DNA from 3 places in the Enterococcus sp. AAFC-DPL-5146 genome. Region 3 is predicted to be linked to each of the others. Evidence: predicted binding sites of a transcription regulator. Region 3 holds the regulator's gene; each other region holds the start of a gene.
The links. The regulator LexA, encoded in region 3, represses DNA repair genes until DNA is damaged. The targets are predictions, from matches to a motif close to CNAACANNTGTTNG.

Region 1 (10,653 bases), 600 kb from region 3:
TCATTCTTCAAGTCTTCCAATGTTACATCTGTATCTTCTACCACATCATGTAAAAAACCAGTTGCAACCGTATGTGGGTCCATCCGTAATTCAGCTAAAATTCCTGCTACTTGGATTGGGTGAATAAAATAAGGCTCTCCGGATTTTCTAACTTGACCTTCATGAGCTTTCTCAGCATAATCACACGCTTTTTGAACAAACGCAACATGTTGTGGCGCCATATATTTTGATACAAGTTTAATGACTCCTGGAGCAGTCATAATTTCCTCTTTTGGCATTGTTATCACTCCTTTGTCCCTATGTCAGACACTTTTACAGCGTGCCCGATTGATTTATGTAAATCACTAAAATGCGTTATGTTTTCTTAAAAAAAGAAAAGTACCACTTGAAACAGTAGCACTTCCAACATCTTTTATTATACTAAATTTTACTAGATTTTCAATTCTTCACGATTTAATTCCACTTTGAAATTAAAGGTAAAATCTCCCGACCATTACTGATTCCTATTTGAGAGGCGCCCGCTTGAAAAAGTAATTCGATTTCAAGTAAGGTTGGTGCTTTTACATTGACTTGGAAGGTCATTTTTTTTCGTCGACCTGTTCGAAAAATACTCATATCATAGATTGCCTGTTCCATCGTCAAATCTAGCCCTAAAGAAATCCTGCTAACATCCAACGCTGCAATATCCATTATCAATCCTTGTTTTTGATTATCCGTTAAATTATTGCTATCTATATAGAATCCAAGTGCATTTCGCCCAAATGATAGCGGTCCTAATGCTTGAAAATTCTGATTGCCATAACTGTTCAACTGTTCAGGCGGCATAGTTACAAAAACATCCGATGCACCATCTCTGTATAGTTGTGCTGTTTCAAATGCTTTTTTAGCCAACGTTCCACTACCTAGCGGAAAATCAACAAAACTACCTACTTGAATCATCGTTCCAGTCAATAGTTGTTTTGCTCTTGCTACATTATGAGGCAAAACCAAAATTACCCCTATAGGAAATTGTTTTAAAAAAATAATTTCTTCTGTGAACACTTGATCCGTAAGGTTTGGATCCATTAACATAACTGAAAGCTTCTGCAACCTTAACTCCATAAATAGCCCCCTATAACTTACACTAATTCAAATTGATAACTAATGGCACCAAGCGCATACAAAGGCGCTGTCTCAGCACGTAAAATCCGCGGTCCCAAACCACAAAGAATACCGCCATGTTCTTGGAATAACTCTATTTCCTTTGGTGAAAAACCGCCCTCAGGACCAAATACAATTAGAATTGAATCCCCCACAGCTAGTTCATTAAGTGCTGTAGCAAAGCTGCTACGTTCCCCAGTTTTCGCAGATTCTTCATAGGCAATCAAGACTTTATCATAGTTGGAAAAAGTCTCCATCAGTTCTTGTTCTTTTTCTAATAATACAATATCAGGTGCAAACTGGCGATGAGATTGCTCAGCTGCCTCTGTGGCAATTTTTTTCAGGCGATCTGTTTTTTTCGCCAGTTTTTTGTGATCCCATTTTACAACAGATGCTTGTGCAGGAAAGCCAATAAATTTATGACTGCCAAGTTCAGTTCCTTTTTGAACAACCCACTCCAGCTTATCGCCTTTTGGATACCCACAAGCAATCGTGACATTGACGGGCAGCTCTTTTTCTGCCTGTTCTTTTCTGATTTCTTTTAAATAAACAGTGTCTTCCGTAATATCAGTGATTTCTGCAATGATTGCCAAACGATCACTAAAGGCCAAATACACTTGCTGTTCCGGCTCCATTCGCATTACTCTTACAATATGATGATAGTTTTCTCCAGTAATTGCGTATTGTTCTTTGGTTTCATAAGGTTCAGTTAAAAAATAACGCTGCATCTTACTCTTCCTCTGTTTTCTTTAAAATAATCGCATACCAGTCTCCCTGTTGGAAAATTTGATCCACAAGAAAACCCGCTGCCGTCATTTTTTCTATAATCATCGCTTTTTTATCTTGAATAATGCCAGAAACAATCAATGTTCCATCATTTTTCAACAAACGCCAAGCATCATCAATCATCAATGTAATAATATCCGCTAAAATATTCGCTACGATTACGTCAGCTTCAATCGTTACTTCTTTTAATAAATCATTAGCTGAGACAAAAACATCACTAGCAATCGGATTCATATCCATATTTTCTTTAGCTGCCGTCACAGCTACATCATCTAAATCGTAGGCATGAACTTCTTTAGCCCCTAGATACTTACTAGCTATACTTAATACACCAGATCCTGTCCCAACATCAAGCAATGTCTCACCACCACGTAAAACAGTCTCCAGCGCTTGTAATGTTAAACGCGTTGTTGGATGCGTTCCTGTTCCAAAAGCCATGCCTGGATCTAATGTAATAATTTTTTCAGTCGTATCTTGTGGCTCATATTTTTCCCAACTTGGAACGATTGTTAGAAAACGAGTAACCCGCACTGGATGATAGTACTTTTTCCAAGCTGTTGCCCAATCACTTTCAGCTACTTCGCTAACAGTCACTTCATTCTTACCAATTTCTAGTCCAAACTCTGGTAAACGAGTAATGCTTTCTTTAATAAAAGGCAAGATTTCCGGTAAAAATGTTGTTTCAGGAAAATAAGCCATTACCAATGCGCCATCTTTAATATGGGTAAATTGCTCTTTGTCTAACAATTCGCCGTAAAGATCACTTTGAAAATTTTCAACATCTAAGGAATCTTCAATGGCGACACCACTTGCTCCAGCTTCCATCATAACATTTGAGATTGCTTCCACGGCTTCACTTGCAGTTTCAACTTTTACTTCTGTCCATTTCATATAGAAGCCTCCTTAATAACTTGGGTAAGGGATATATGTATCGCCCTCAGTTTTTTGATATTTTTCAACAGATTCATTAAAAGACTCTTGTGACCATTTCAACTCAAATACTTCTTGTTCTTCATTCGTTAAAAAGTCTAATAAATCACTTTGACCTTCTGCTAATACTTCATTTAAATAGTCTACAAAACCATCTAGAACTGACTGTTTGATTCCTTTTTTTCCTTCATAAGGAATAACAGCTAAGTAATCGTCTTCATCTACAGATGTTTTTTCAGGATTATAAAATAAAATCCCATCTTCAAATTCAATGATTTCTTCTTCTGAAACGATTCCTTGTGCATCATCGATTTTTGCCTGTTCTTTATTTTCTGCGAATAGTCGAAAAACAACTTCAATTGAATGGTTTTTCGTATTCCAATCCAATGCTACATCATACTCCGTGATTTTCTTTGTCATTTGTTCATCTAGATAAGTTAACATCGTTGCTTTTTTCATTTCTTTTCTTCCTTCCATCCAAAGGCCTTTTGATCGATATCACTTCTTCTTTGCTTCGAAATATAAGGGTTTCCTGAAACAGCATACCTCAAGGGTAAGTCCGTCCAGATCCCTTTATTTGGAATGCCGATACGAGGAAGTGAGATGATTTTCTTCGGTGTTTTTCTTTTTTCTGGAACAATTCTAAGCTTGCTGTCAAAGATTGATTGACCATATAAATCTCTAGTGATTCCTAGAGCAGAAACAAGTTTACCTGGACCGTTAGATAATTCAATTCCTATGCGGCCTTTACGATTTTCTTCCATTTTTTCGATTCCTTCAATTGGCTCGATAGCACGAATCATTACACCTTGAGGTTTGCCTTTTTCTTGGGTTACCATATTCAAGATTAAATGAGTATGCATGGTATAGAGATAGATCGTTCCAGGGTGCTCATACATGGCTTTTAATCGTGGAGTATCTCTTAGACCAAAGCTGTGGGCGGCTTCATCTTCTGGCCCTAAGTAAGCTTCGGTATCAACGATATATCCTGAAAGGATCATCCCATCTTCTGTTTCATGTTCTAAATACATGCCCAGTAGATACTGAGCAATTTCTTCTGTCGACTTTGTATTAAAAAAATGTATCATTTCATTCATTCGTTTTCACCACTTCTTATCATACACGAATCGAGCCTCATTATCCATTGAAATAACACACAATTAGTAAGGTGCGTCCATGTTTTTTTCTACTTTTAATTATCTCACATCTGTAAATCCACAACCAGATACAAACGTACGTTCTTTATGGTATAATACACTTATGAAGAACTGAAAAGGAGGTCCAACGATGCAACAACCATTAGCTTATCGTATGCGGCCGCGAAATTTAGATGAAGTCGTAGGTCAACAACAACTTGTTGGTCCCGGAAAGATCATTCGCAGAATGGTGGAAGCTCGGATGCTTTCATCAATGATTTTATACGGTCCTCCTGGGACTGGTAAAACCAGTATTGCCAGTGCAATAGCCGGTTCCACAAACTATGCATTTCGTTTGTTGAATGCCGCAACAGATACAAAAAAAGATCTACAAATCGTCGCAGAAGAAGCAAAAATGAGCGGCACTGTAATTTTACTACTAGATGAAGTCCACCGCTTAGATAAAACAAAACAAGATTTTCTACTGCCTCATTTAGAAAGCGGTCGAATTATTATGATCGGTGCTACAACAGAGAATCCTTATATTACGATCAATCCTGCGATTCGAAGCCGAACACAAATTTTTGAAGTTAAGCCACTTACTGAAACAGACATCCAAAAAGCAATTAAAGAAGCACTATCTGATTCAGAACGTGGTTTAGGAGAATACCCAGTTATTCTAGAAGAAAAAGCTCTCCAGCATTTATCTCGTGCAACAAATGGAGATTTACGGAGTGCTTTAAATGGTCTGGAGCTTGCAGTAAAATCAACACCAGAAAATGAAAATAAAGAAATTGAGATCACTCTTTCAATCATTGAAGAATGTGTACAACGTAAAGCATTGACTCATGATAAAAATGGTGATGCTCATTACGACGTCATTTCAGCTTTTCAAAAATCAATCCGCGGCAGCGATGTGGATGCCGCACTTCATTACCTAGCAAGATTAGTAGAAGCTGGTGATTTGCCAATTATTTGCAGACGCTTAATGGTCATTGCCTACGAGGATATTGGTTTAGGTAATCCCCCAGCTGCAGCTCGCACCATCACCGCAGTTCAGGCAGCAGAAAAGCTTGGTTTTCCGGAAGCAAGAATCCCTCTTGCCAGTGTCGTAATTGATTTATGCTTATCACCAAAATCGAATTCTGGTATTGTTGCGATTGATGCTGCGCTAGCAGATATTCGCGATGGAAAAGCAGGCGATGTTCCTGATCATTTAAGAGATAGTCATTATTCAGGTGCAAAAGACCTAAATCGAGGAATTGGTTACCAATATCCTCATAATTTTGAAAATGCGTGGGTCAATCAACAATATCTTCCTGACAAAATAAAAAATGCCCATTATTACAAACCAATCGATACAGGAAAATATGAACAGGCTTTAAACCAACAGTATCAACGGATTCAAGAGTGGAAAAAAGAAAAGAATCCTAAAAAATAATCCGCTTCCAAACGCAAGCGACCTCGTTGCTGTTTGCACTAGGTTGTGCTATTATAAAGATGGTAAATCTGTGATGTACGAGTTGTCTTTTTTCTGTGTTGACCGAACATTTTATTGATATCTAGGGATCCTTCTGGTACTTAAGCTGGTAACATGCCTTATCATTTGGTAGTTCGAAGCTGTCAGTCGTGGAACCCACCTGCTTTGTTTGCGGGTTCAATACTATAAGACGAATAACGGCATCGACGGATTTTACCATTTTTATTAGATTACCGAACAATTTGCAACATGCAAATTGTTTTTTATTTGATGGAGGGGCTTATATGGTTCGAGTACTTATTTTTATAGCTGTCATATTATTGCTTATTATCGGCGTTTATCTATTAAAGAAAGCAACTGTTTTTCTACCTATCATGCATAATGGTGAACCAGAAGAAAACAAACAGTTTTTACATCAGTTTGGTGTTTTTTATTTGATTCTAGCTGGTATCGGCATTTTAGTAGGGCTTTTTAACTTGAAGTTTTTTTCATTGTTCTACATATTCGGTTTACTAGTAATTTCAGCCGTGTTTAGTATTATGTTTGCTAAGAAGATTCTATAACAGTCTCTTCTTTTTTTGTTTTCCTTTTTTAAGTTTTTGTTCTACAATTAAGTAAGTAATAAGATTATCGTTTCAAAAGATTTGAAAGGAGTGGTCACAATGTTACAAAATTATCGTAAAATCATGGTTGCTGTAGATGGATCATCTGAAGCTGAACTAGCGTTTCAAAAAGCAATGAATGTTGCAATGAGAAATGATGCAGAATTATTATTAGCTCATGTTATTGATACACGAGCATTTCAATCTGTTTCTTCTTTTGATGGTGTCTTGGCAGAACAAGCAACCGAGATGGCAAAACAAACGCTTGAAGGATATAAAAAGCAAGCAAAAGAACATGGTTGTGAAAAAGTATCTAGTATCATTGAATACGGTTCTCCAAAACCATTAATCGCAAAACAAATACCTCAAGATCAAGAGGTCGATTTAATCATGCTAGGCGCTACAGGATTAAATGCTGTTGAACGATTATTTATTGGCTCAGTTTCTGAATATGTTATTCGAAACGCTGCTTGTGATGTGTTAGTAGTTAGAACTGATTTAAAAAATAAAGTTCCCGTTCAAAAGGACGAAGACTAATCATTTAACAAACATCAAAAAAAGAAGCAACTCGACAAAAAATCGAATTGCTTCTTTTTCTATTAATTATTTTCTTAAACGCTCAACGTCACGAGCAATCATCAATTCCTCGTCTGTTGGAATCAATAAGACTTTAACTTTTGAATCTTCTGTAGAAATCACTGATTCTTTTCCACGAACGTTATTTTTCTCAGCGTCTAATTCGCAACCAAACCAAGTCATACCTTTGATTACTTCACTACGTACGTGTGAATCATTTTCACCGATTCCAGCAGTAAAGACAATTGCATCTACACCATTTAAAACAGTTACATAGCTACCGATATATTTACGGATACGGTCAGTAAAGATATCATAAGCCACTTGAACAGCTTCATTATCCATGTTTTCTTCTAAATCACGCATATCACTAGAAATACCAGTTAAACCAAGTAAACCTGATTTTTTATTTAAAATATCAATCATGTCTTTGATATCAGTCAATTCAAGTTTTTCCATTAGGTAAGCTAGTAAAGAAGGATCAATATCCCCAGAACGAGTGCCCATTGTTACACCTGCAAGTGGTGTGAAGCCCATTGATGTATCAACAGATTTACCACCATCAACAGCTGTGATTGATGCTCCGTTACCTAAGTGACAAGTAATGATTTTTAGCTCTTCAATCGGACGTCCTAACATTTCAGCTGCACGATTAGCAACATACATATGGCTTGTTCCATGTGCGCCATATTTGCGAGCTGCATATTTTTCATAGTATTCAGTTGGAATACTGTATAAGTAATTATGTTTTGGCATTGTTGTATGGAAAGCTGTATCAAAAACAGCAACACTGATAATCTCAGGCAAGATTTTCTTAAACGCTTTGATTCCCATTGCATTGGCTGGATTGTGTAATGGTGCAAGATCTGCTAATTTTTCGATTTTTGCTAAAACTTCGTCATCGATAATAACAGACTCTTTGAAGTCTTCTCCACCAGCAACCACACGGTGCCCAACACCAGTAATCTCATTATAAGATGCTAAGATATTTAACTCAGTTAATTTATCTAATAACATTTTTACAGCAACATCATGATTATTGATGTCAATTACTTCTTCATATTTTTCGCCATCTCCATACTTGATTGTAAAGATCGAATCATTTAAACCGATACGTTCAACGATTCCTTTAGCGATTACTTCTTCATTTGGCATTTGGTATAATTGCCATTTTAAACTTGAACTTCCAGCATTGATTGCAATTGTTTTAGACATAATACTCTCCTCTTTGTCAGTTGTTTTATTTTAAATTTGAAGACTTCCAAGCCTCAAATTGTTGAAAAAATTGTGTCACTTTCGCAGGATCTTTCAATGAACCTAATTTTGCAACAAGTACTTCTTTTACCTGTTCACTGTTTGCGCCTTTATTTTGTACAAACAAAATACTCTTTCTGGACTGAACAGATTTGAACAACTCATCAGGCAATTGAATCATGCCTTGTAGGTACACATTTTTTTGCAACCAATTTTTGAAAAACTCGCTCTGTTCTGTTTCTAAAATATTGGTTGGTATTAGAAATAATCCGTAGCCATCTGGTTTTACAAACTTCATAGCCTGTTCCATCAATAAATGATGTGCATAGCTATGCCCTTCTTTTGCCACTGAATCAAATTCTTTAGCTTTTTCATCATTTGGATAATAACCAATTGGCAGATCACTAACAGCTACATCAACAGGATCAACAAGTAAATCTTGCAGCCCATCTTGATGGAATAACTGTATCGAAGCCTTGGTCCATTCATTATTAGTAGCTGACACAGATAATAATGTATCATCAATATCTACTCCAAAACCTTGAACAGTATATTTAGCTAGATCCAAGTTAAGAATGATCGTCAACAAGAGATTCCCCATACCTGTTGCAATATCTAATATTTTTAACGGCTTTTTGGAACTATAAAGCTGTTCAATCAAATAGACAAATAAAAAGCCAATACTGTCTGGGGTCAACTGATGATTTGCTTGTAGGGACTCTACTTTATTGCCTTTAAGTAAAATCAACTGGGATAAACGTCTGATTTCTTCTGGTTCCAATTCGATTGCTTGGAGTTGTTGATAAATGGTTTTAAGTTGTTGAACGGTTTGCTCATCCGGCACTCCATCTAATACACGTACTTGATAATTATCGATGATGTTTTCACCATTTTCAGTATATGCATCCAAAAAAGAAGTGTCTAACGATTGTTTAAGCAGTTGAATAGCCTGCTCCATCAAATCGAAAGCCTTTTCTATTTTCTCAGGGAACAAAAGAAACACCTCAATCTCTATCTATAATATAACAATTTTCATACCTGTTCTATTTTAACGAAAAAATGGACAATAATCAATCAATTTCCCATGAATATTTATAAAACACTGAACTAATCTTATTTTTACAAAAATATTAAAAAGAATCTTCTTTCTCAACTTATCATCTGTATTAGTTTATATCAGTATTAATTTGATACACAATTCACAGATTTTTAATTTGTTCACTGAATACTTATTTTATTATCCCCAACTTTTGGATAGTTTTCTTGAAATTTATACGTTGTTTGCCTTAGATTCAGCGTAAATTTTAATGTTGTTTGGTCATATTCATAATACAACATTCCTGTTGAATATTTTTGTTGACCTACTTTTTCAAGTCTACCTTTTTCCTGCTTAACATCATGAAGAAACATACTTACCATTGTTTTGGCAATATAATAATCTCTAGTCTTTTTCGAGAAACGTTGTGTCAATTGAAAATCTTTTAAAACAAGCTGAAATATAAAACTAAATAAAAATAGAAATAGTAAAGTAGTAAGCAAAATACTACCATTATATTTATTGTTCATTTTCCTTCTCCTTGGGAATAATCCATTTTGCTGCAACATTTGAATTATTTTCAAGGGTTGCTTTTATCTCGACTGAGTTATTTTCCTCTGAAAAGCTTGCTTCTTTTACTCCTGTTAAAAGAGGATGATATCCACCATTTTCGACTTTTACAAATTTCCCTAATTTATATTCAATCCAAACCTTCTTGTTATTCCTTTTATTTTTAAGAATAATTTTATTTTTTTGCGTTTCTTCATAGCGACAATCCTTTAATTCATTTTCTAATTGAATCATAAATATTTGCCATTCTTTCTTCCTTTCACGCTCTAAATGATTTGTTATCACAGATGCATATTTAACTGCGGCTGAAAAAAGCATACAAATGACGGATAACACAAGAAGAGCAAGCAAACATTCTACTAAAGTAAAAGCTAAATAATTTTTTTGAAAACTACTCTTTTTTAACTGTAACACTCTCTTCCCCATCTGTGATCTCCACTTCCATCAACGTATCATTGGTTTGATAAAATTGTAGCTGATAATTTTTATTTTCTGAGTGTACTTCTTGAAAAGACTGTCCCCCATAATTTTCATAACGTTTTATTTCTTCATACAAAATTTGATGCATCACTAGTTTATCTTCTATTTCTTTGTTCTTCGTTAACAAAAATACATTCAAGGACATATAGCTACCTAAAATCAGACATAACAAGCCTAATGCAACCAAACTTTCCAACAAAATATAGCCTTTATAATGGTTTGATCTTTTTAACATAGCGACCGCTTCCCAGTTGAAATTGGAATTCAATTAACTGCTTTTTTTCTGTCCATGAAAAAGAAAATTTTGATAACAATCCATTATTTCCTGAACCTTTTTTAAAAATAATTTTGTTTGGTCCAGTAGCTTTTAAAGAAGTTGGAACTTCTAATACTTCCTCTATCATTTCTTCGTTTTGAGGAAATAAAAAATAAAGTTGTTGCTGCTCTTCCAAAAAGGTAACTTGTGTATCAACTACATTTACAATTGCCATCTGCTGTGTAAACAATAGTTGCTTTTCGAAAAACGATAGAAATTGTTCGACTTCTAATACTTGCTTCCATTTCTTAATTGCAAGGGTAGGAAGTAAAATAAAAATCATGCAAATAAATAAAACCACCAACGTCTCTATTAACGTAAAAGCTTTCATATTTTTTAAGATCATT
Region 2 (10,653 bases), 1.4 Mb from region 3:
GCTTTTGCGGGTAGTTTCCTCGTGATTCATAAGTGACATTGTCGCATGTCTTTGCGAATGGGTTCCTTCACTAAGGTAAGTAATTTCTTCTAGAATAGCTTGTTCTTCACGGCTGTGATGTTGCCATTCTTCAATAAAGTCTTCTAATTCTTGTTTTTGCTTTTTTACGAAAAGCAGTTCGTTTTCTACTTGTTCTTTTTGTGTTTGAATGTCTTTGATCATTTCTTCTTTATTTAATTCCAAGGGCATCTCCCATCTGCTTTGCAGCTTGGTCAGCCTGATAGAGCGCCATGCCTATTTTCTGAATGTTTTGGCTATCAGCGTTGATATTTGCTGATAATAATTGAACAACTTCACTTGCTTCTGATAGGCAAGATTGAAGACCTGTCATGGCGTTACTGGCAGAATAATGAATCGCTGGATTAGGCGAGAAGGTCAAAGAACCACTGCTTGCCAGTTTTGATGAGATGCTGTTTGCAACCCCTAAATCATTTTTAATCATTGTATCACTCCTTTGTTATAAGTTTATATGACTTAGGAGGATGAAACAATATTTTTTTGTTTGTTAATGTGATTTATTTGTATTTTTTTGTAATATTAATGTTTTTTTAGTAGATAATATGACAGTTATTTATTAATGGGACCAGTTCGGAATTGAAAGAAATGTTTCAAGAGTGCAAGAGGAATAATTTAATAGAAGTGAAGTATCGTATTTTATATTGTCGTCTATCTGACAGCCTTACGACTAGAAGGAGGTGCTTGTAGCTGTAGGGATATTGATCTCTTTGTTTGAGTATTGGCTAAAAACCAAAAAGAAGAAGTAAAACAAATGACGGCGACATTAGCCCACGAAAAACCCCTAGAGAACTCAACTCTCTAGGGTGGAGTGTATCTTATGCTTTTTTCTGTATATTAATTTTATTATTAGGGAGACAATTAACATACAGAGAAAATTATTTATTCCTAATTTTCATGAGAGCTAAGCGCTTTGTTCCACTTTTCTATAATCCAGTTGCATGAACCAGACCTCTCAACAAATAGATAAACTGTGGGGAAGATAAAAAGCATCTTCTCCACAGTTTTCTAATTTGTTCGAGGTCTAAACGGTTCATTCCACTTTTCTTTTACAAGTTATTCGCTTCAATTCCGTAATCTTCGGCAATTTTTTTCAAACTAAATCCTTTACCAAAAACTTCACTGGCATTCATGGAAACAATAAAGGCTTCTTCATCAATGGCTAAAACATTTTCTTTGATTCGAGCAAAATCTTTTTCGCTAATGACGGTCATCATTAGCATGCTTGGATTTTTTTGATATCCACCTTCGATTGGAACCATTGTTAATCCTTTGTCCATATCGACTAAGATTTTTTCTTTGATTTCAGCATATTTTGGTGAGATAATCATCACATTTTTTGAACGGACAAAGCCGACTTGAACCATGTCAACCACGCGTCCAATAAGGTATAAACAAATCAATGAGAATAATACTGTATCAGTATTAAAAACGAATAAAGCTGATAAAATCACTAATCCGTCCACAAATAGAATCGACACGCCAAGTGAAATTTTAAAATATTTATTCACAATTTGTGAAATAATCGCTGTTCCACCAGTTGAGGCATTGCCTCTAAATTCTAGACCTAAACCGATACCTGTCAAGATGCCGCCAAATATTGTTGCTAGAAAAATATTATGAGTAAGCACAGGCAAATGAGTGGTAATCCCTACAAAGAAGGGATAAATCAAGCTGCCGTAAATCGTTTTAATTCCAACTTCTTTACCCAAAAGTAAGAAGCAAAGTCCTAATAATGGCAAATTAATTGCATATAAAACCAATGCTGGGTTGATGCCAAAAAGATAGTTGATTACCACGCTGATTCCGTTGGCACCACCGGCAACAATTTTGTTAGGCAGTAAAATCGAATTGATTGATACTGCTAAAATAAAAGAACCAATCGTCACATATAAAGTGTCTTGGATTTGTTTTTTTGTAAATTTCATTTTATACATTCCTCCATTTTCAAAGAATACTGGTATGTCAATGTTGAACGGAAAATAAGAGCAAAAGAAAAATGGTTCAACAAATAACCCCTAGTTATACTATCATGAATAACTAGGAGATACATGAGATAATTTTAATTTTTGATGAGATAGTTGTGGTAAGGTGATATAAAATAGCCTTTGAATCAAATAAAGGTTAAAAAACGTCCATCCCAAAGGTTTTCATGATGAGCAATAATTGTTTTAGCGCCTAATAAATCATTATTGAGAGTTGTACTTAGTCCTTTTTTCATAAAACTACGGTAACCTAACCCGTGAGCCATCCGAATGGTTGTATCTACACAATATTCTGTCTGTGCTCCGCAAAATTCCAGCTCAGTGATGACATGTTCATCTAATAGCTCATTCAATGTTGTTTTGAAAAAAGAATTGGCGTGGGTTTTACCGATATAGAAATCTTCTTCTCTAGCATCCAACCCATCAAAAAGCTGCCATGCATGAGTATTTGGGACCAACTCTTCATCTTCGTGTTGAATAAAAATAATCGGCAAGTGTTTTTCTCTGTAATCAGTAATGCGCTGGTTAACGCCAATTAGTACATCATTTAACTGAAATAAACCAGTTCCCAAGCTATTTAAACCATTTTGTAAATCGATCACTATCAACGCTTTATTTGTCATTACTTGGCTCCTTTTATTCAATTATTTTTTCTAGTATACAATAAAGAATGACTATAAAAAAGCAGACTATTCGTTAAGGGAAAGTAAATATTTTTCATAAGTTTACAAAAGTTTGTTTGATTTTAACAAAATTTAAGCGAAAAGATTCTTTTTGCTTCTCTTTTTCTATATAATGGTTAGTAATGGGATAATTACAGGGAAGAAAGGCGACAGTATGAAATTTAAAGAGTTGTTACAGCAAAAGAGTGTACGTCCATATATTATGGCGGCACGATTTGGATTAGAAAAAGAAAGTCAACGTACGACATTTGATGGTCAATTAGCGACAACTGATCATCCAGAAGTTTTGGGGAATCGTTCGTATCATCCATATATTCAAACCGATTTTAGCGAAACACAAATGGAATTGATTACACCAGTGGCTAATTCTATTCATGAAATGCTGCGTTACCTTGCAGCGATTCACGATGTAGCTTTACGTTCAATGAATAAACATGAGATGCTTTGGCCGTTAAGTATGCCGCCAAAACTACCTCAAAAAGATGAAGACATCAAAATAGCCAAACTCGATCAATTTGAAGGGATTTTATATCGCCGCTATTTAGCCAGAGAATATGGCAAACGTAAGCAAATGGTCAGCGGTATTCATTTTAATTTTGAGTATGCTATCGAGTTGGTTCAACAATTATTTTCGGAGCAAACAGAATACGAAACAATCGAAGAGTTCAAAAACATTTTATATATGAAAGTTTCACGCAATTATTTACGTTATCGTTGGTTAATCACCTATTTATTTGGAGCTTCTCCAGTAAGTGAAGTAGGTTATTTTACAGAACAAGAAGATCGCCCAAAAGAACCAATGAGAAGTATTCGTAACAGCACATTTGGGTATAAAAATAGAGAGAATGTCAAAGTATCCTATGAGTCATTACAGCATTACATCAATGACATTCACCGGATGGTTGAAAATGGTATCTTATCAGAAGAAAAAGAATTCTACTCAGCAGTCAGACTACGCGGTGGTAAACAAATGGCTGATTTGCCTAAAACAGGTATTCGTTATATTGAATTAAGAAATTTAGACTTAAATCCGTTTGCTCCTTTAGGAGTAGATGAAGAATCCCTTGAGTTTATTCATTTGTTTATGTTGTATTTATTGTGGACAGATGAAAAAGAGGCGCCAAATGATTGGGTAGCTACTGGGGACTTTTTAAATGAGCAAGTCGCTTTAGGACATCCTTTTGCTCAGGTAAAACTTTTAGCGGAAGGTGACCGAATTTTTGCTGAGATGGATGAGATGATTGAAGCATTAGGTTTGTTTAGTGCTAAAAAATCAGTAGATGTTCATCGCACTCAGCTGCGGACACCGGACTTGACGATTGCTGGGAAAATGTGGACGATCATTGAAAGCAATTCTAATCAAGATTTAGGGATCGTTTTTGGAAAAGAGTATCAATCAATGGCTTTTGAACGCCCGTATCAATTAGCTGGTTTTAGAAATATGGAATTATCCACACAGCTGTTTTTATTTGATATCATTCAAAAAGGTGCAGAGGTAGAAATATTAGATGAACAAGAGCAATTTTTAAAACTTAAACACAACGATCATATTGAGTATGTCAAAAATGCCAATATGACTAGTAAAGATAGTTACATTGTTCCATTGATTATGGAGAATAAGACGGTCACTAAAAAGGTTCTCGCAGAAGCTGGATTCAATGTGCCGGCTGGAGATGAGTTTGATACAATTGAGGGTGCGGAACAAGCTTATGTGAAGTATTCGGAAAAAGCGTTTGTAATCAAACCTAAAACAACGAATTATGGTTTAGGTATCACGATTTTTAAAGAGGGCGCTTCTTTAGCTGATTATACTGAAGCATTGAATTTGGCGTTTAAAGAAGATTCAGCTGTTTTAATTGAAGAGTTTTTGCCAGGGACAGAATATCGTTTCTTTGTTTTAGATGACCAAGTGCGGGCAATCATGTTGCGGGTGCCGGCCAATGTGGTAGGCGATGGGGTTCGTTCTGTTGAAGCATTAGTGGCAGAAAAAAATCTGGATCCATTAAGAGGAACCAATCATCGTTCGCCGTTAGAGATTATTCAGCTAGGTGATGTAGAACGTTTGATGTTAAAAGAGCAAAATCTATTGACGACATCGGTTCCTAAAAAAGATCAGATTGTTTATCTACGAGAAAACTCAAATGTCAGCACTGGTGGAGACTCCATTGATGTGACGGATGATTTTGATGAAAGTTATAAACAAATCGCAGTAGAAGCTGTGCAAGCTTTAGGGGCAAAAATCTGTGGAATCGATTTGATCGTGCCGGATAAATCGATTAAAGGAAGCAAGAACAGTCGAACATATGGAATTATAGAAGGAAACTTCAATCCAGCGATGCATATGCATGCATATCCTCATGGAGGAAAAGGCCGTCATTTGACGATGGATGTGTTGAAGATGTTGTATCCTGAGTTGTTTGAGAAGGAATAAAACAATACGGAAAAGGGCTATCAAAACAACTGTTTAGTTTTGATAGCCCTTTTTATGTTCAACGAAATAATTTATGCCAGAAACTTTTTTTAGGTGATTTTGTTTCTGTAACAGAAGGTTGTTTAGGATATTTTTCTTCAATATCAATAACCTCTTCATTTACTGCTTCTTTAGCTGTTAAAACTAATCCTAAAGCATCGGGTGTGTTGGTTACAAAATCGTTTACTACAGTAAACTTTATTTGTTTGTCATTAATCAACTTAATATAGTTGGATTGTAGCGTAATATCCATTGTGCCGTTTAATAAAATTGTGGCATCTGGATGTAAGGTCAACTCTTTTATGAAGTTTGCTTTGTCTTCAGTGTTTTTCATCTGTGTAATCGTCATAGTCAGGTAACAACGTTCACGAAAAGTTCCCATATATTTTCGTTGTTCTTCTGGTTTAAGCAATGGGGCGCCATACATTGCATTATCTAAATGTTTCTGTAAGTCATCTTGTGCCATTTATTATCTAACCTGCTTCCATTAAATAGTCTTGATTCAGATTATAGCATAGAATAAGTGGAAAGCACCTGACAGAACTGAATTTATTCGCTAAATGAGAATGGAAAAAGACAGAAAAGTATTGCTTTTATTATGATTTTCGCATAGACTAAGAACAAGAATGAAAATCATTCTCAATTAGAAAGACGGAGCGAGTATATGAAAAAAATAGGCCTATTTGTTCTCTTACTCCTTTTGATTGTAGCATCTATTTTTGTCGGAGTGAAAGATATTTCTCTGACACAATTATTTCAATGGGATTCACAGCAACAATTAGTATTGTTAACAACGAGGATACCTCGAACAATTAGTTTAGTCATTGCTGGAAGTACAATCAGTATATCTGGATTGATCATGCAGCATTTAACACAAAATAAATTTGTTTCGCCAAGTACGGCAGGTACGATGGACAGTGCACGTCTGGGGATTTTATTTGTAATGGTTCTTTTTCCTAGCGCACCACTATTGTTTCGTTCATTCGTCGCTTTCTTGTTTGCGTTTTTCGGCACATTAGTTTTTATTTATTTAACACGTTTTTTACCTGCGAAAAATCAAGTCATGATTCCACTAGTCGGTGTAATGTTTGGAAATATCATCGGGTCGGTAGCGACATTTTTTGCCTATCAATTTCAGCTAGTCCAAAACATGTCTTCTTGGCTGCAGGGAAATTTTTCAACAGTAATGAAAGGTAATTATGAACTACTTTATCTGACGATTCCTTTATTGGTCGTTACGTATTTGTTTGCCTATCGCTTTACAGTTGTCGGTATGGGAGAAGATATGGCGACAAACCTGGGATTGAACTATCAACGTATTCAGTTATTTGGTTTAGGCATCGTAGCTTTATCTAGTGCGGTGGTCTTGATCATGGTGGGGAATATTCCCTTTTTAGGCGTGATTGTACCCAATCTTGTATCAATGCGTTATGGCGATCATATGAAAAACACCTTAGCGATCACAGCGGTGGGAGGAAGTATCTTTTTACTAGCATGCGATGTATTAGCCAGAGTGGTGATTGCGCCGTATGAAGTTCCAGTGAGTGTTGTTGTGGGTGTATTAGGCAGCTTTATTTTTATCGCATTACTGATGAGGAGGAAAACAGCATGAAAAAATTCTTCCAGTCATCAGCAGTAAAAATTAGTTTATTGTTGATTGCAGTAATTGTGGTTTGCGCCTTGTACTTATCTTATAAAACCTATGGAAATTGGGCGTTTGCTTTAGAGCTTAGAGGGAAAAAACTACTGGCATTTGTGTTAGTAGGGATTGCTGCAACATTTTCAACAATCAGTTTTCAGACGATGACACAAAATCATTTTTTGACACCAAATATATTAGGCTTGGATTCTTTATATGTCTTTATTCAGACCTTATTATTTTTCTTTTTAGGTGGGCAGCAGCTTTTAGGAAAAGAGACGATAGCGACCTTTTTGTTTAATGTATTATTGATGGTTGCAGCAAGTATTATTTTATCTCGCTTCCTGTTGAAAAAAAGCGGTAATGATCTGTTTTTATTATTGATGGTGGGTATTATTTTAGGTACGTTTTTTAATAGTATCAGTACTTTTTTACAAGTTGCGATGGACCCCAATGAGTACGATTTACTGCAAGGAAAACTATTTGCAAGCTTTGGTAATGTGAATAGCCAGCATCTGATGATTGCAGGGATTTTGATTGCCTGTTTAGTAGGATTTTTATGGGTGAAAAGTCATGCATTAGATGTGTTGCATCTGGGGAATGATCAAGCAACGAGTTTAGGAATCAATATTCCTAGATTTCAATTTGTACTATTAACTGTGATTAGTGCTTTGATTGGATTATCAACTGCACTAGTGGGTCCTGTGACCTTTCTTGGATTTATTGTAGCTAACATGAGTTATCAGTTAATGGGCACATACAGACATCGTGAATTATTTCTAGGCGGGAGCTTATTATCGATTTTACTGTTAGTTTTTGGTCAATTTCTGGTGGAGCAAGTCTTCCAGTTGAACACGACATTAAGTATTGTGATTGAATTTGGCGGCGGATTATATTTTGTTGGAAAAATTATAAGCGAAAGGAAGCAGCGGGGATGATAGAAATCAAAAATGTATCGAAAAGATACGGTGAAAAGATGGTTGTTTCAGAAGTTCAATTACCGATTACAGAGCAAAAATTGACCGCATTTATCGGTCCAAATGGTGCAGGGAAAAGTACGTTGCTTTCCATGATGAGTCGCTTGATTCCTAAAGATACCGGTGAGATTTATTTAGATCATAACGAAGTAAAAACATGGAAACAAAGTGAACTATCTAAAAAATTATCGATTTTAAAACAGGCAAATGGCATTAATTTGAAAATTACGGTTAGAGAATTAGTGAATTTTGGGCGTTTCCCTTACAGTAAAGGTCGCTTGAAAAAAGAAGATCACAAAAAAGTTGAAGAGGCGATGGAAAATCTTGGGTTGATGGATTTAGCTGATGAATTGATTGATACATTATCAGGTGGACAACTACAGCGTGTCTATATTGCTATGGTTTTGGCTCAAGACACCGATTATATTTTACTAGATGAACCGTTGAATAATTTGGATATGAACTTTGCGGTTCAAATGATGCAGACGTTACGACGATTAGTAGATGAGTTTGGTAAAACAGTGGTAATTGTTCTTCATGATATCAATTTTGCGGCTAGCTATGCTGATGAAATTGTTGCAATGAAAGACGGTCGCTTGTTCACTCATGGAAGTACCGATGAAATCATTCAGTCAGAAGTGTTGAATAAACTCTATGATATGAATATCCGAATTTGTGAGATTGAAGGCAAACGTTTTTGTATGTATTTTAACTAGAAAAGTAGAACGGAAAATTTAAACAAAATACTAATCCATTGGAGGAAATAATAATGAAGAAGAAATTTTTAGCAATTGCAGCAGTTTCAATGATTGCCCTACTTACATTAGGCGCATGTAGTAATGGTGGAAAAAAAGAGATGTCCAAAGAATCAAGTTCTAAAGAGGTAACAACGATCACAGTAAAAGATTCAAATGGTTCAGTAGAAGTCCCTAAAAATCCCAAAAAAGTCGTTGTTTTTGATAATGGCTCCCTAGATACAATGGATGCCTTAGGTGTTGGTGATACAGTTATAGGTGCTCCTACGAAAAATCTACCTAAATATTTAGATAGCTACAAAAAGGTAGAATCTGCTGGTGGAATCAAAGAACCAGATCTAGAAAAAATCAATCAAATGAAACCAGACTTGATTATTATTTCTGGACGCCAACAAGATTTCCAAGATAAATTAAGTAAAATTGCACCAACGATTTATCTGGCAGTAGATGCTAAAGATACTTGGAATTCTACAAAGAAAAATATCGAAACATTAGCAGAAATTTTTGATAAAAAAGACGAAGCTAAGACGAAAATTGATGATTTAGAAAAAGAAATTTCAGATGTTAAAGAAAAAGCACAAGCAAGCAATGAAAAAGCGTTAGTTGTTTTAGTAAATGAAGGTCAACTTTCGGCATATGGAACAGGTTCTCGTTTTGGTATTGTTCATGATACATTTGGCTTCAAGCAAGCAGATGATGCTATTGAAGCATCAACTCATGGTCAAAGCGTGTCTTATGAATATGTATTAGAAAAAAATCCAGATATTTTATTTGTAGTTGATCGCACCAAAGCAATCGGTGGAGATGATACGAATGATAATGTCGCAAACAATGAGTTAGTCAAACAAACAAATGCCGGTAAAACTGATAAAGTGATTGCTTTACAGCCAGATGTTTGGTACCTAAGTGGTGGCGGATTAGAATCTACCCACTTAATGATTGAAGATGTGCAAAAAGCGTTGAAATAAACTGTAGAGAGAATATTCTTTGCGTTTTACAACTAATAAAAACGTTCCTCAGATTGGGTGGCCAATTTGAAGAACGTTTTTTTAGTTTATTATTATCAGATGATTATAAATTAAACTCATCTGCTCTTTTTTTCTTAGTGAAGTAAACAGCTGCAATTAACATTACACCCATCGAGACTAATGAAGAATTTAGTTCAGCTTCACCTGTTTCAGGCAATGTTTTATTGTCTTTTTTAATGCTTCTTGCTGGAATAGGGGATGATAATGGATTTGCAATTGTTTGGGTTTGGATATTTGCTGTCGGGTCTTCCATAACTGTAGGAATATCAACTATTTTTCTATAGTTTGCAACAAAGTGTTGGTCTTCCAATCCGTATGTTCCGTCAACTGTTGTAGAAGCATTTGAATAAGTTGATTGAGACATACCTAAATATTCATATCCAGAAATTTCAGGAACGGTAATTGTGAATGTATCGTTAAATTTACCAACTCTAGAAACAACATCTCCTAACGGAACGCCATTTTCATCTGCACAAACAACACTAACCGTTGTTTGTACACGATCATAACGATAAGTAACGGTTTGATCAGTATCTGTGAAGGTACCATTGTTGTTAAGCGGTGTATCTACCAATGTATAACCTGGAATGTTTTTTGGTTCAGTTGTATATTTTTCACCAATAAAGCCACCTAAAATAGTTAGAGCATCAGTTAATTCATTTCCTAAATCATCAAGGTGCTTAACGTAGACATTCCCACCAACAATACCGTCAAGTAGTTTGACAGTAACATCGATGTTATAAACACCAGAAGGGGAACTTGGGAATGTTATCTGTACTCCTAATTGGCCTGTTTCATCTACAACAGGAAGTACCAGTGGATCTGAACTAGAAATGAATTCATAGCGACCTGGCTCTAAAGGCAACGCAAAAATATCAGTTGTACCTGCTTCTCTAGTATAAGAGAGGGTTTCGACTGTTCCTATTGTTGCATCTGTAAGAGTAATAACTACAGTCGTGTTCGCTTTGGTTTCTTTGCCCTTAGACGACTCTTTCTTGTCTACTTCTTTTTCCGTTTCAGGTTTTGCTGTTTCTTTTGATT
Region 3 (10,653 bases):
ACTAATATTCGTTATCTATTACAACATAATAATCATATTTGGGATGAATGGGCTTTTGAGCGCTATATAAAAAGTCCTGATTATCAGGGACCGGATATGACAGATTTTGGTCGTCGGGTTCTGGCAGACGAAGTGTTCAAAGAGAGTTATGAAAAAGAGCATAAAGAGTTTTGTGATAAAATTTTGACAGATGAAGATTTTGCCAGTAAGTATGGTGAGTTAGGAAATATCTATGGTGCTCAGTGGCGCCACTGGGAAACAAAAGAGGGGCATTTTATAGATCAATTAAAAAATGTAATCGATATGATTAAAAAAACACCTGATTCACGTCGTTTGATTGTTTCAGCTTGGAATCCTGAAGATGTTCCTTCTATGGCGTTGCCGCCTTGTCATACGATGTTTCAATTTTACGTAAATGATGGTAAACTAAGTTGCCAGTTGTATCAACGTAGTGGAGATGTTTTTCTAGGTGTGCCATTTAATATTGCTAGTTATGCATTATTAACACATTTAATCGCACATGAAACTGGGTTGGAAGTAGGAGATTTTGTCCATACCATAGGAGATGCTCATTTATATACCAACCATATCGATCAAATGAATGAACAGCTTTCTAGAGAGAGTCGACCATTTCCTACTTTAAAATTGAATCAAGAAAAACAGTCTGTTTTTGATTTTGACATGGAAGATATTGTCATTGAAGGTTATGACCCGCATCCAGCAATTAAGGCACCGATTGCCGTATAATTTGAAAGGAGTTTCCTAATGTTAGCAGCCATATGGGCACAAGATGAACAAGGAACAATCGGTAAAGAAAATCGGTTACCTTGGCATTTGCCAAATGATTTGAAATTTTTTAAACAAATGACTGAAGACAATACAATCGTTATGGGGAGAAAGACTTTTGAAGGAATGGGAAGCCGTCCATTGCCGAATCGTCAAACAATTGTGATGACGAGAGATAAAGACTATCAGGCAGAAGGAGTTAGTGTGCTTCACACTATAAATGAAGTGCTTGACTATGCAAAATCATTTTCTGGTATTACATTTATTGCTGGAGGTTCAGCAGTGTATGAGGATTTTTTACCTCATTGTGATGTGTTATATCGAACGGTTATCCATCATGTTTTTGAAGGGGATACGAAGTTTCCAACTGTTTCTTGGGATGATTGGACAATGATCAACTTAAGTGAAGGAGAGCAGGATGAACAAAATCCTTATGCTTATCAGTTTGAAACATACCAACGAAAAGTTTCAGCAGAGTAAATAATTTGACAAGATACTTAATTATAATAATTGAACTACTAAAAAAACATACTAGTTAATAGTATGTTTTTTGCTGTTTTAAATATGATTGCGATATAATCCAACAACTTTGCCTAAAATGCTCACATTACTTAAAATAATAGGGTCTAAAGCGTCGTTTTCAGGTTGTAAACGAATATGATCGATTTCTTTGAAGAATCGTTTACATGTAGCTTCGTCCTCATCAGTCATCGCGATAACGATATCTCCATTAGATGCATTACTTTGTTTTCGAACAATAACTTGATCACCATCTAATATTCCCGCATTAATCATACTCTCACCTCGAATTGTTAACATAAACAAGGCATTTTCTTCTGATTTTAAATCAGGAGGAAGAGGGAAAAAGTCAGATGCTTCTTCAACAGCTAAGATAGGTTCACCGGCTGTAACTACACCTAACATTGGAATAATCGTCGGTCGAACACCGATTTTTTCTAAACCTTCTGCAGTTAGTTCGATAGCTCTTGGTTTTGTCGGGTCGCGTAAAATCAATCCTTTTTTCTCCAAACGTGCCAAATGACCATGAACAGTGGATGTTGACGAAAGATCAACGGCTTTTCCAATTTCCCGAACGGTCGGAGGATAGCCCTTTAGTTCAACTTGTTCGTATATATATTTTAGTACTTCTATTTGCCTTGTATCTGTACGTTTCACCAAAACCCGCACCTTCTTTCGATTTATAATTTTAGTGTACCATAGTTTTCCAAAGGAATCAAACAAGCGTTCGTATTTTTTGCTAGAACATATAATTTAAGTGCAACACTAAAAATCAAAGGTGAAAAAGCCTGTTATAATGGTGTTGACGAATTATATCAACTAGGAGGTATTCAGCTATGACTTGATACACAACTTACTATACGTGAGTGGGAAATGATCTTTCCTTATCATGGTTTTGGTTTTATTATTCGTAGAATTGGGTGCTTAATCAAAAGAAGTCTTTCAACTGTTATGAGGGAACTTAAGAGGAATACTACAAAGTTTAGAGCATATTCGCCTTCTCTAGCACAAAAATCGTATCATAAGAACAAGCAGAAATGCGAAAGAAAGAGAATCTTGGAACAGTCACCGTATAAGGAAATCATTCGTAAGCTACTTTTTTAAGCCCAATGGTCTCCAGAACAGATAGCGAATAGAATTAACTTAGAGAATAATGAATCTGTTATCAGTTACCCTACTATTTACAATGGTCTATTTGATGAAGGATTTCCTGTAGGAAGTCCTAGAGCACGAAAAATGTTAAGACGAAAAGGAAGAAAATCAGTGAATAAAAGAATCGGTGATCGTTGTGGAAGATTTACTGATATGAAAACGATTCATGAACATCCGACAAAAGCTGAGACTAGAGAAGAATTTTGACATTGGGAGGCAGATACTGTATTAGGACGCTGAGAAAAATCATGTCTGGTCACACTGGTTGATTGAAAATCTCGATTCTTGTTAGCGGGGAGAATTTCTAATAATGATTCAATTTGTGTAAGAGATATGATTGTAAAATTATTATCGCCTCTAAACAGGAAACAACGCAAAACTATTACGCCAGACAGAGGATCAGAATTTGCAAAATATAAGTACTTCAGTAGATTATGTGGTATAGAATGCTATTTTGCAGATCCTTGGTCTCCATGGAAACTTGGAACAAATGAGAATACAAATGGATTGATACGTGAGTACTTACCAAAACGTACAGACATGTCACCTGTTTCAGAAGAGTATATTGAATCAGTCATTCATAAATTAAATAATCGTCCTAGAAAATGTTTAAACTGGAGAACGTCTTATGAGATATTTTATGATAAATCATTATGCTTAATTCAATAATACTGGTTAGATATATTTTTCTCTTGCTATAAAGTGAACTTCAGGGTTTATGATAAGTGTGCATGAAAAAACTCTTTAGGAAAGTAGTTGGTGCTATGATGAAAACATTATATTTGATGAGACACGGCGAAACACTATTCAATCGACAGAAAAAAATTCAAGGTTGGTGTGACTCTCCTCTTACATCAAAAGGAAAGGAACAGGCGATCATTGCAAGGAACTATTTCAAAGATAAAAATATTGTTTTTGATGATGCGTATTCGTCTACTTCTGAGCGTACGTGCGATACTTTGGAATTAGTTACAGATATTTCTTATAGTCGAATAAAAGAACTTAAAGAATGGAATTTTGGTGATTTAGAAGCTGAACATGAATATTTAAACCCGCCACTTCCATATGGGGACTTCTTTGTTACATATGGCGGAGAAAGTGAACAAAAATTTCGAGAAAGAGTTTCTTCTAGTTTATTTACAATTATGAAACAGACTTCAGGAGAAATTATTTTAGGGGTCTCACACGGGGCTTCTTGTCGGCAATTTATGCGAGAATGGCAACACGCAAGTACCGTAGATCAAGAAGAGCGAATCGGAAATTGTTGTATTTTGAAGTTTGATTTTGAGAATGACACATTCTATTTAAAAGAAATCATTAATCATGATTTCTCCATGCTAGAGTAAAGGAGTTTATTGGAATGAACATAAAACAAGTGGCGGATATGTTCAATTTAACAGTTGAGACTATTCGGTATTATGAACGTGTAGGAGTGATTCCTCCTATTAAACGGGACAAGAACGGCTATCGTATATTTACAAAACGAGATTTGAATTGGGTTTTTCTAGCTAAAAGTTTAAGAAATGCTAGGTTATCTATTGAGTCATTAATCGAATTTGCCACACTCTCTCAAATGGAAGGTGATGAGCGACTCGCTCAAAAGGATATTCTTAAAGATCAGTTAAAAGAGTTAGATGAAAAAATCGACGAACTTGCACAAGTTCGTAAGCTGCTGCAATATAAAATTACAACTTATGATGAACATATCGCAAAATTTAGAGCTGGAAATATGTCTGATGATGATATTGAGGAGCTTTGGACAATGAAGCATATGAACAAAGACAACTAATAATGAAATGGAGGAAATAAATAATGCAAACAATTAAACTTAATAATGGAGTGAATATTCCTGTGTTGGGCTTTGGTACATATCAGATAACAGATCCGAAAGAGGCGGAAGAAGCAGTTTATGAGGCTATTAAAGCCGGCTATCGTCATATCGATACTGCGCAATCTTATATGAACGAAGAAGCTGTTGGCCAAGGTATTACTAAGTCAGGTATTTCACGTGACAAGCTGTTTGTTACTACTAAAATTTGGGTTGAAAATGTATCTTATGACGGTGTTATGAAATCGTTTCAAGAATCTCTTGATCGTTTAGGAATGAACTATATAGATTTATTGTTATTACACCAACCTTACAACGATATATACGGTGCTTGGCATGCGATGGAAGAATTACAAGCTGACGGAAAAATCAGAGCAATAGGTGTATCTAATTTTGCTGTTGATCGAGCGGTAGATCTAGCAGAGTTTAATAAGATAACTCCGCAGGTAAATCAAATAGAAATCAACCCGTTCAATCAACAAGTTAAAAATATTCAAGCGTTAAAGGAAGAAGGCATTTTTCCAGAAGCGTGGGCTCCTTTTGCTGAAGGCAAAAATAATATTTTTAAAAATGAACTTCTTATGAGTATTGGAAATAAGTATAATAAGACAGTGGCACAAGTAATCATTCGCTGGTTGCTAGAACAAGAGATTGTCGTTCTAGCTAAATCAATAAAACCAGAACGAATGGCTGAAAATTTGAATGTTTTTGACTTTTCTTTATCTGATGATGATAAGCAAAAAATTGCGAGCTTGAATGAAGGAGGAAGCCAATTTTTCTCTCATGCAGACCCAAAAATGATTAAGTGGATGGCCAGTAGAAAGCTGGATAAATAAAAAAAGAACAGTCGCACTCTTTGAGAATCTAATTCAAAAGTGCGGCTATTTTTTTATAGAAAGGGTCTTAATAGCAATAAATTTTTATATTATCTCACAAGTGTTGCATTTAATTAGACAATTTTAGTGGAAAATATAGTTAAACTTTTTTTATGCCTTAATCAGAAAATGATTACGTAAGAATAACAGATTGTTTTTCTTTTTTATCAAGAATATAGTTGTGTTTTTCAAGCCCATCTTATAAGATAGACATGGAAAGTAAACAGGTTTTGTTAAACAAACTTGTTTGGCTCGTATATTATTATGTTTTTGTCTAGTTTTGTAGAAAAAATTTAGCGTTTTAAAATTTAAGGGGGATAAGCATGTTATCAAGAGAAAAAATGAGCCGAATAAATGAACTTGCAAAAAAAGCAAAAGAAACTTCGTTAACTGAGAAAGAAAAAGAAGAACAAAATATTCTTCGGCAAGAATACTTAGCTGCTTTTCGAGGAGGAATGCGTCATCATATTGAAGGGATGAAAGTTGTTGATCCAAAAGGAAATGATGTCACTCCAGAAAAATTAAAAGAGATTCAAAAAGCTAAAGGATTGCATAATCGAGAATAATTTTAGTTATTTTTACTAAAAGTAATTGCTTTCATAAGTGAAATACGATAAAATATAGTTAATAAAGGTAAAAAAAACCTAAATAGGAGATGATTTTTTTGTTCGATAACACTGATCAGTTAGGCGTCAATACCATTCGTACACTAAGTATCGAAGCGGTACAAAAAGCAAATTCAGGTCATCCTGGATTACCAATGGGTGCTGCACCTATGGCTTATGCACTTTGGACAAAACACTTAAAAGTAAATCCTAAAACATCAAGAAATTGGGCAGATAGAGACCGTTTTATTCTTTCTGCTGGTCATGGCTCAGCAATGCTTTATAGCTTACTTCACTTAGCAGGCTATAATGTTACGATAGATGATTTGAAAAGTTTCCGCCAATGGGAAAGTAAAACACCAGGTCATCCAGAAGTTCATCATACAGACGGTGTTGAAGCGACAACTGGTCCTTTAGGTCAAGGGATTGCAATGGCTGTTGGTATGGCGATGGCTGAAGCTCATACAGCAGCAGTTTATAATCGTGACAGCTTCCCTGTAGTGGATCATTACACTTATGCATTATGTGGTGATGGTGATTTGATGGAAGGGGTATCTCAAGAAGCAAGTTCAATGGCAGGTCATATGAAACTAGGCAAGTTGATTGTGTTATATGATTCAAATGACATCTCTTTAGATGGTCCAACATCAAAAGCATTCACTGAAAATGTCGGGGCTCGCTATGAAGCTTATGGTTGGCAACATATTCTAGTTAAGGATGGGAATGATTTAGAAGCCATTTCTAAAGCCCTTGAAGCAGCGAAAGCTGAGTCGGATAAACCGACTTTAATTGAAGTTAAAACTGTAATTGGTTATGGCGCTCCAAAGGAAGGCACTTCTTCAGTTCATGGTGCACCAATCGGAGCTGAAGGAATTGCAGCAGCAAAAGCTGTTTATGGATGGGAATATCCTGATTTTACTGTGCCGGATGAAGTAGCTGCTCGTTTCAAAGAAACAATGGTTGAAAAAGGCGAAAAAGCTGAAGATGACTGGACTAATATGTTCAAAAATTATGAGAAAGAACATCCAGAACTAGCAAAACAATTTAAACAAGCGTTTGCTGACGAACTACCTGAAAATTGGGATAAAGAATTACCAGTATATGAAGTAGGATCAAGTGCGGCAAGCCGTGTAACAAGTAAAGAAACAATCCAAGCAATCTCCAAATCTGTCCCTAGCTTCTGGGGAGGTTCTGCTGATTTATCTGCATCTAATAATACAATGGTTGCAGCTGAAAAAGATTTTGAACCTGGACAATATGAAGGCCGAAATATTTGGTTTGGTGTTCGTGAATTTGCGATGGCCGCAGCGATGAATGGTATTCAATTGCATGGTGGAAGTCGAGTTTACGGAGGAACATTCTTTGTATTTACCGATTACTTACGCCCAGCTCTCCGTTTAGCGGCTATTCAAAATACACCTGTTACTTATGTTTTAACACATGACTCTGTTGCAGTTGGAGAAGATGGACCAACACATGAGCCTGTTGAACAATTAGCAAGTATTCGCTGTATGCATGGTGTACAAGTTTTACGCCCAGCTGATGGTAATGAGACTGTTGCAGCTTGGAAAATTGCAATGACAACCAAAGATGCACCGACTGTTTTAGTATTAAGTCGTCAAAACTTACCAGTTATTGAGGGAACAAAAGAAAAAGCTTCTGAATTTGTTCAAAAAGGGGCATATGTGATTTCTTCGCAAAAAGGGACTAAACCTGAAGGGATTTTAATTGCCACTGGTTCTGAAGTAAACTTAGCAATCGAAGCCCAAAAAGCATTAGCAGAACAAGGAAAAGACGTTTCTGTTGTTTCAATGCCTAGCTTTGATTTATTCGAAAAACAAACTGCTGAATATAAAGAGTCTGTTTTACCGGAAGATGTCAAAAAACGTGTGGCAATCGAAGCTGCTTCTCCATTTGGTTGGGAGCGTTATGTTGGTACAGCAGGTACAACAGTGACAATCAATCATTTTGGTGCATCAGCTCCAGGTGACTTGGTATTGAAAGAGTTTGGTTTTACAACTGAAAATGTAGTTGAGAAATACAATAATTTATAAAATAAAAAGGATGAGAAAATTCTCATCCTTTTTATTTGTGCTTATATTTTCTTTTTTGTAATATTTGTGCAATAATATCGATATAAAAGAAAAATATGGAAATATTTATTTTTTTAATTAAAGGTTTTTTAATAAAATTGAATTTAAAGCATCTGTAGCTAAAATAATATTCAATTAATCTACAACATGTAAAAATGATGAAACATAAATTGGATTATTAATAAAACAAAAATTTCAGATGCATTACATAGCCTTTAAAACTTCAAGATTTTAGAGTAAATAATTGTTTCTAAAAAGAGACCAAAGTAAAATGTGATTATAATGTTCTATCAAGGAGGACAAAGGAATGGAAGAAAAGACAAGAAGCAGCAGGCATAAAAATAAAGTCCACACTATCAGTAGTAAAAAGGTTGCAGCTGCGCTAGGAACTTCATTGATTTTTCTTCCTGTTGCAAGTAATTTACTGCCCGTAAGTGTACAAGCGACAGAAACTGATCAACAAGGAGAGGTTTCCCCACAAGCATTTATTGAATCTATTGGATATTCGGCTGCTTCGGTTGCGAACGCTAATGATTTATACGGATCTGTAATGATTGCACAAGCGTTGTTAGAAAGTAGCTATGGCACATCTGGCTTAGCCGCGGCACCAAATTATAATTTATTTGGTGTAAAAGGTAGCTATAATGGTCAAACAGTCTATATGGCTACTTCAGAGTATTTAAACGGTGAATGGGTTACATTGAACGAACCTTTTAGAAGTTATCCTTCATATGCAGACTCGTTTCAAGATCATGCTAATGTTCTTAGAACGACTGTAGGTTCTAGTGGAAACTATCACTACTCAGGTGTGTGGAAAAGTAATACATCTAGTTATATGGATGCTACAGCTGCATTAGCTGGACGTTATGCAACAGATCCTGATTATGCAAGTAAGTTAAATTGGTTAATTGCAACATATAATTTAACAGATTATGATTGGGGAGCAGCTACAACAGGAAATACAACATTCGATATAACTGCTATTGGACAAAGTGGAGCTAGTTCAGTTGATTCAACCGCACATACGTACACAGTTGAATCAGGAGATACGCTTTGGGCTATTGCCGATAAAAATGGTCTTTCAGTTGATCAACTAATGTCTCTCAATGGACTAACAGCTGAATTAATTACAGTTGGACAAGTGTTACAAATTTCATAAAAAATAAACCTCTGAAAGATTGTCATTGTTAGTGGCAATCTTTCGGGGGTTATTTTTTATCTTTTTCCAGCGCGAAGTTCTTCTAGTCTACGTTGACGATTTTTAGTTATATCCTTGATTCTTGGTCTAGGTAAAATAGCCTCTGCTGTTGTTGTTGAATGTTTTTTATACGTAGAAGAATCTTTTATATCGAAGTTTTTTAAATAGTCAATAACCTCTCGAACAATTTGCGTAGGTGTGGAAGCCCCAGCAGTTACTGCGATTTGTTCAACATTCATTAACCAATTAGGATCAATTTGTGAAACATCAGAGATTCGATACGCTTTAACACCAGCTTGCTCAATTGAAACTTGAGCTAAACGATTACTGTTATTACTTTTAGGATCCCCCACAACAATCGTTAAATCACAACCTTTAGCCTGTTCAACAACCGCCTCTTGACGTACTTGGGTAGCTTTGCAGATATCTTTATGAATCAATACATGAGGATATTTAGTTTTGATTGCGTCCATTAAATCGCTCACATCCCATTGACTCATCGTTGTTTGGTTTGTTACAAAAATTTTATCAGCTATTAATGCTAGAGAAGAAATATCTTCTGAGTTTGAAACCAAGTGAACGTGTTCTGGTGAAACGCCATGTGCACCTTCAGGTTCAGGGTGATTTTTCTTTCCGATATAAATAATCTCATAGCCTTCAGAAACTTTCTCAGCAATCAATTCATGTGTAATCATTACATCTGGGCAGGTGGCATCAATCATAGTCAAGCCTTTTTCGATTGCTAGTTCTTTTACCTTAGGAGATGTCCCATGAGCGGTAAAAATGACTGTCCCGCGATCAACTTTGGCTAAAATCTCTTCTCGATTTTCTCCTTCTAGTGTATGGATGCCAATACTTTCAAAAGCATCAGTTACATGTTTATTATGAACAATCATTCCTAAAATATAGATGGGGCGAGGTAATGTTTCATCTAGAGAAGCGTTTCTCGCTATGACCATTGCATCTACAACACCATAACAATAACCACGTGGACTAATATTTATAATTTTCATCTATGAATACTCCTCTTTACTTTTTTCAGTCTTCTATACTATACATCATTTTTGTTAAATTTGTTTAAAGAGTACATACAATAGCAAATTAATAGCCAGATGACACTATATAAGCTATTATAAAAAAAGAGAAAGTTTATCTGTAAAAAAGAAAATGGAGGAATGTAATATGACTCAAATTTTTAATTCAGTTACAGACTTGATTGGGAAAACACCAATTGTCAAATTAAACCAAATCGTTCCTGAAAATGCAGCAGATGTTTATGTGAAACTGGAGTTTTTTAATCCAGGCGGGAGTGTAAAGGATCGAATCGCATTAAATATGATTAATCAAGCTGAAAAAAACGGGGAACTTAAAGCAGGAGATACGATTGTTGAACCGACAAGTGGAAACACTGGAATTGGTTTAGCGATGGTAGGGGCTGCTAAAGGATATAAAGTCATGATTGTTATGCCTGATACAATGAGCATTGAACGAAGAAAATTAATGCAGGCTTATGGTGCTGAATTACTATTAACTCCAGGGGCAGAAGGAATGAAAGGTGCCATTGCTAAGGCAGCTGAATTATCAGAAAAAGATGGTT

Region 1: the regulator LexA is predicted to act here: its motif matches at 4,085-4,098, upstream of AC4BB2_RS09830 (replication-associated recombination protein A).
Region 2: the regulator LexA is predicted to act here: its motif matches at 2,789-2,802, upstream of gshAB (bifunctional glutamate--cysteine ligase/glutathione synthetase).

What each region holds. Positions count from the first base shown of each region.
Region 1 covers NZ_CM177103.1:2,145,487-2,156,139, forward strand. Annotated here, with positions in the region: gene AC4BB2_RS09800 (RelA/SpoT family protein) at 1-278, opposite strand, end outside; gene AC4BB2_RS09805 (beta/alpha barrel domain-containing protein) at 454-1,101, opposite strand; gene AC4BB2_RS09810 (16S rRNA (uracil(1498)-N(3))-methyltransferase) at 1,119-1,868, opposite strand; gene prmA (50S ribosomal protein L11 methyltransferase) at 1,870-2,817, opposite strand; gene AC4BB2_RS09820 (DUF3013 family protein) at 2,830-3,315, opposite strand; gene AC4BB2_RS09825 (DNA-3-methyladenine glycosylase) at 3,312-3,953, opposite strand; gene AC4BB2_RS09830 (replication-associated recombination protein A) at 4,144-5,433, shown strand; RNA gene ssrS (6S RNA) at 5,496-5,689, shown strand; gene AC4BB2_RS09840 (hypothetical protein) at 5,757-6,035, shown strand; gene AC4BB2_RS09845 (universal stress protein) at 6,135-6,611, shown strand; gene AC4BB2_RS09850 (acetate/propionate family kinase) at 6,678-7,865, opposite strand; gene AC4BB2_RS09855 (class I SAM-dependent methyltransferase) at 7,891-8,898, opposite strand; gene comGG (competence type IV pilus minor pilin ComGG) at 9,123-9,470, opposite strand; gene comGF (competence type IV pilus minor pilin ComGF) at 9,460-9,936, opposite strand; gene comGE (competence type IV pilus minor pilin ComGE) at 9,902-10,225, opposite strand; gene comGD (competence type IV pilus minor pilin ComGD) at 10,200-10,652, opposite strand; gene comGC (competence type IV pilus major pilin ComGC) at 10,649-10,653, opposite strand, start outside.
Region 2 covers NZ_CM177103.1:190,326-200,978, forward strand. Annotated here, with positions in the region: gene AC4BB2_RS00775 (hypothetical protein) at 1-243, opposite strand, end outside; gene AC4BB2_RS00780 (DUF3130 family protein) at 230-502, opposite strand; gene AC4BB2_RS00785 (YitT family protein) at 1,125-2,003, opposite strand; gene AC4BB2_RS00790 (cysteine hydrolase family protein) at 2,189-2,683, opposite strand; gene gshAB (bifunctional glutamate--cysteine ligase/glutathione synthetase) at 2,898-5,174, shown strand; gene AC4BB2_RS00800 (YueI family protein) at 5,233-5,679, opposite strand; gene fitA (iron chelate ABC transporter permease FitA) at 5,878-6,825, shown strand; gene fitB (iron chelate uptake ABC transporter family permease subunit FitB) at 6,822-7,790, shown strand; gene fitC (iron chelate ABC transporter ATP-binding protein FitD) at 7,787-8,545, shown strand; gene fitD (iron chelate ABC transporter substrate-binding protein FitD) at 8,599-9,552, shown strand; gene AC4BB2_RS00825 (MucBP domain-containing protein) at 9,656-10,653, opposite strand, start outside.
Region 3 covers NZ_CM177103.1:1,548,166-1,558,818, reverse strand. Annotated here, with positions in the region: gene AC4BB2_RS06970 (thymidylate synthase) at 1-747, shown strand, start outside; gene AC4BB2_RS06965 (dihydrofolate reductase) at 766-1,266, shown strand; gene lexA (transcriptional repressor LexA) at 1,345-1,965, opposite strand; partial or broken gene AC4BB2_RS06955 (IS30 family transposase) at 2,164-3,126, shown strand; gene AC4BB2_RS06950 (histidine phosphatase family protein) at 3,222-3,803, shown strand; gene AC4BB2_RS06945 (MerR family transcriptional regulator) at 3,818-4,246, shown strand; gene AC4BB2_RS06940 (aldo/keto reductase) at 4,270-5,121, shown strand; gene AC4BB2_RS06935 (DUF896 family protein) at 5,484-5,726, shown strand; gene tkt (transketolase) at 5,825-7,819, shown strand; gene AC4BB2_RS06925 (glucosaminidase domain-containing protein) at 8,166-9,017, shown strand; gene AC4BB2_RS06920 (4-hydroxy-3-methylbut-2-enyl diphosphate reductase) at 9,074-10,069, opposite strand; gene cysK (cysteine synthase A) at 10,239-10,653, shown strand, end outside.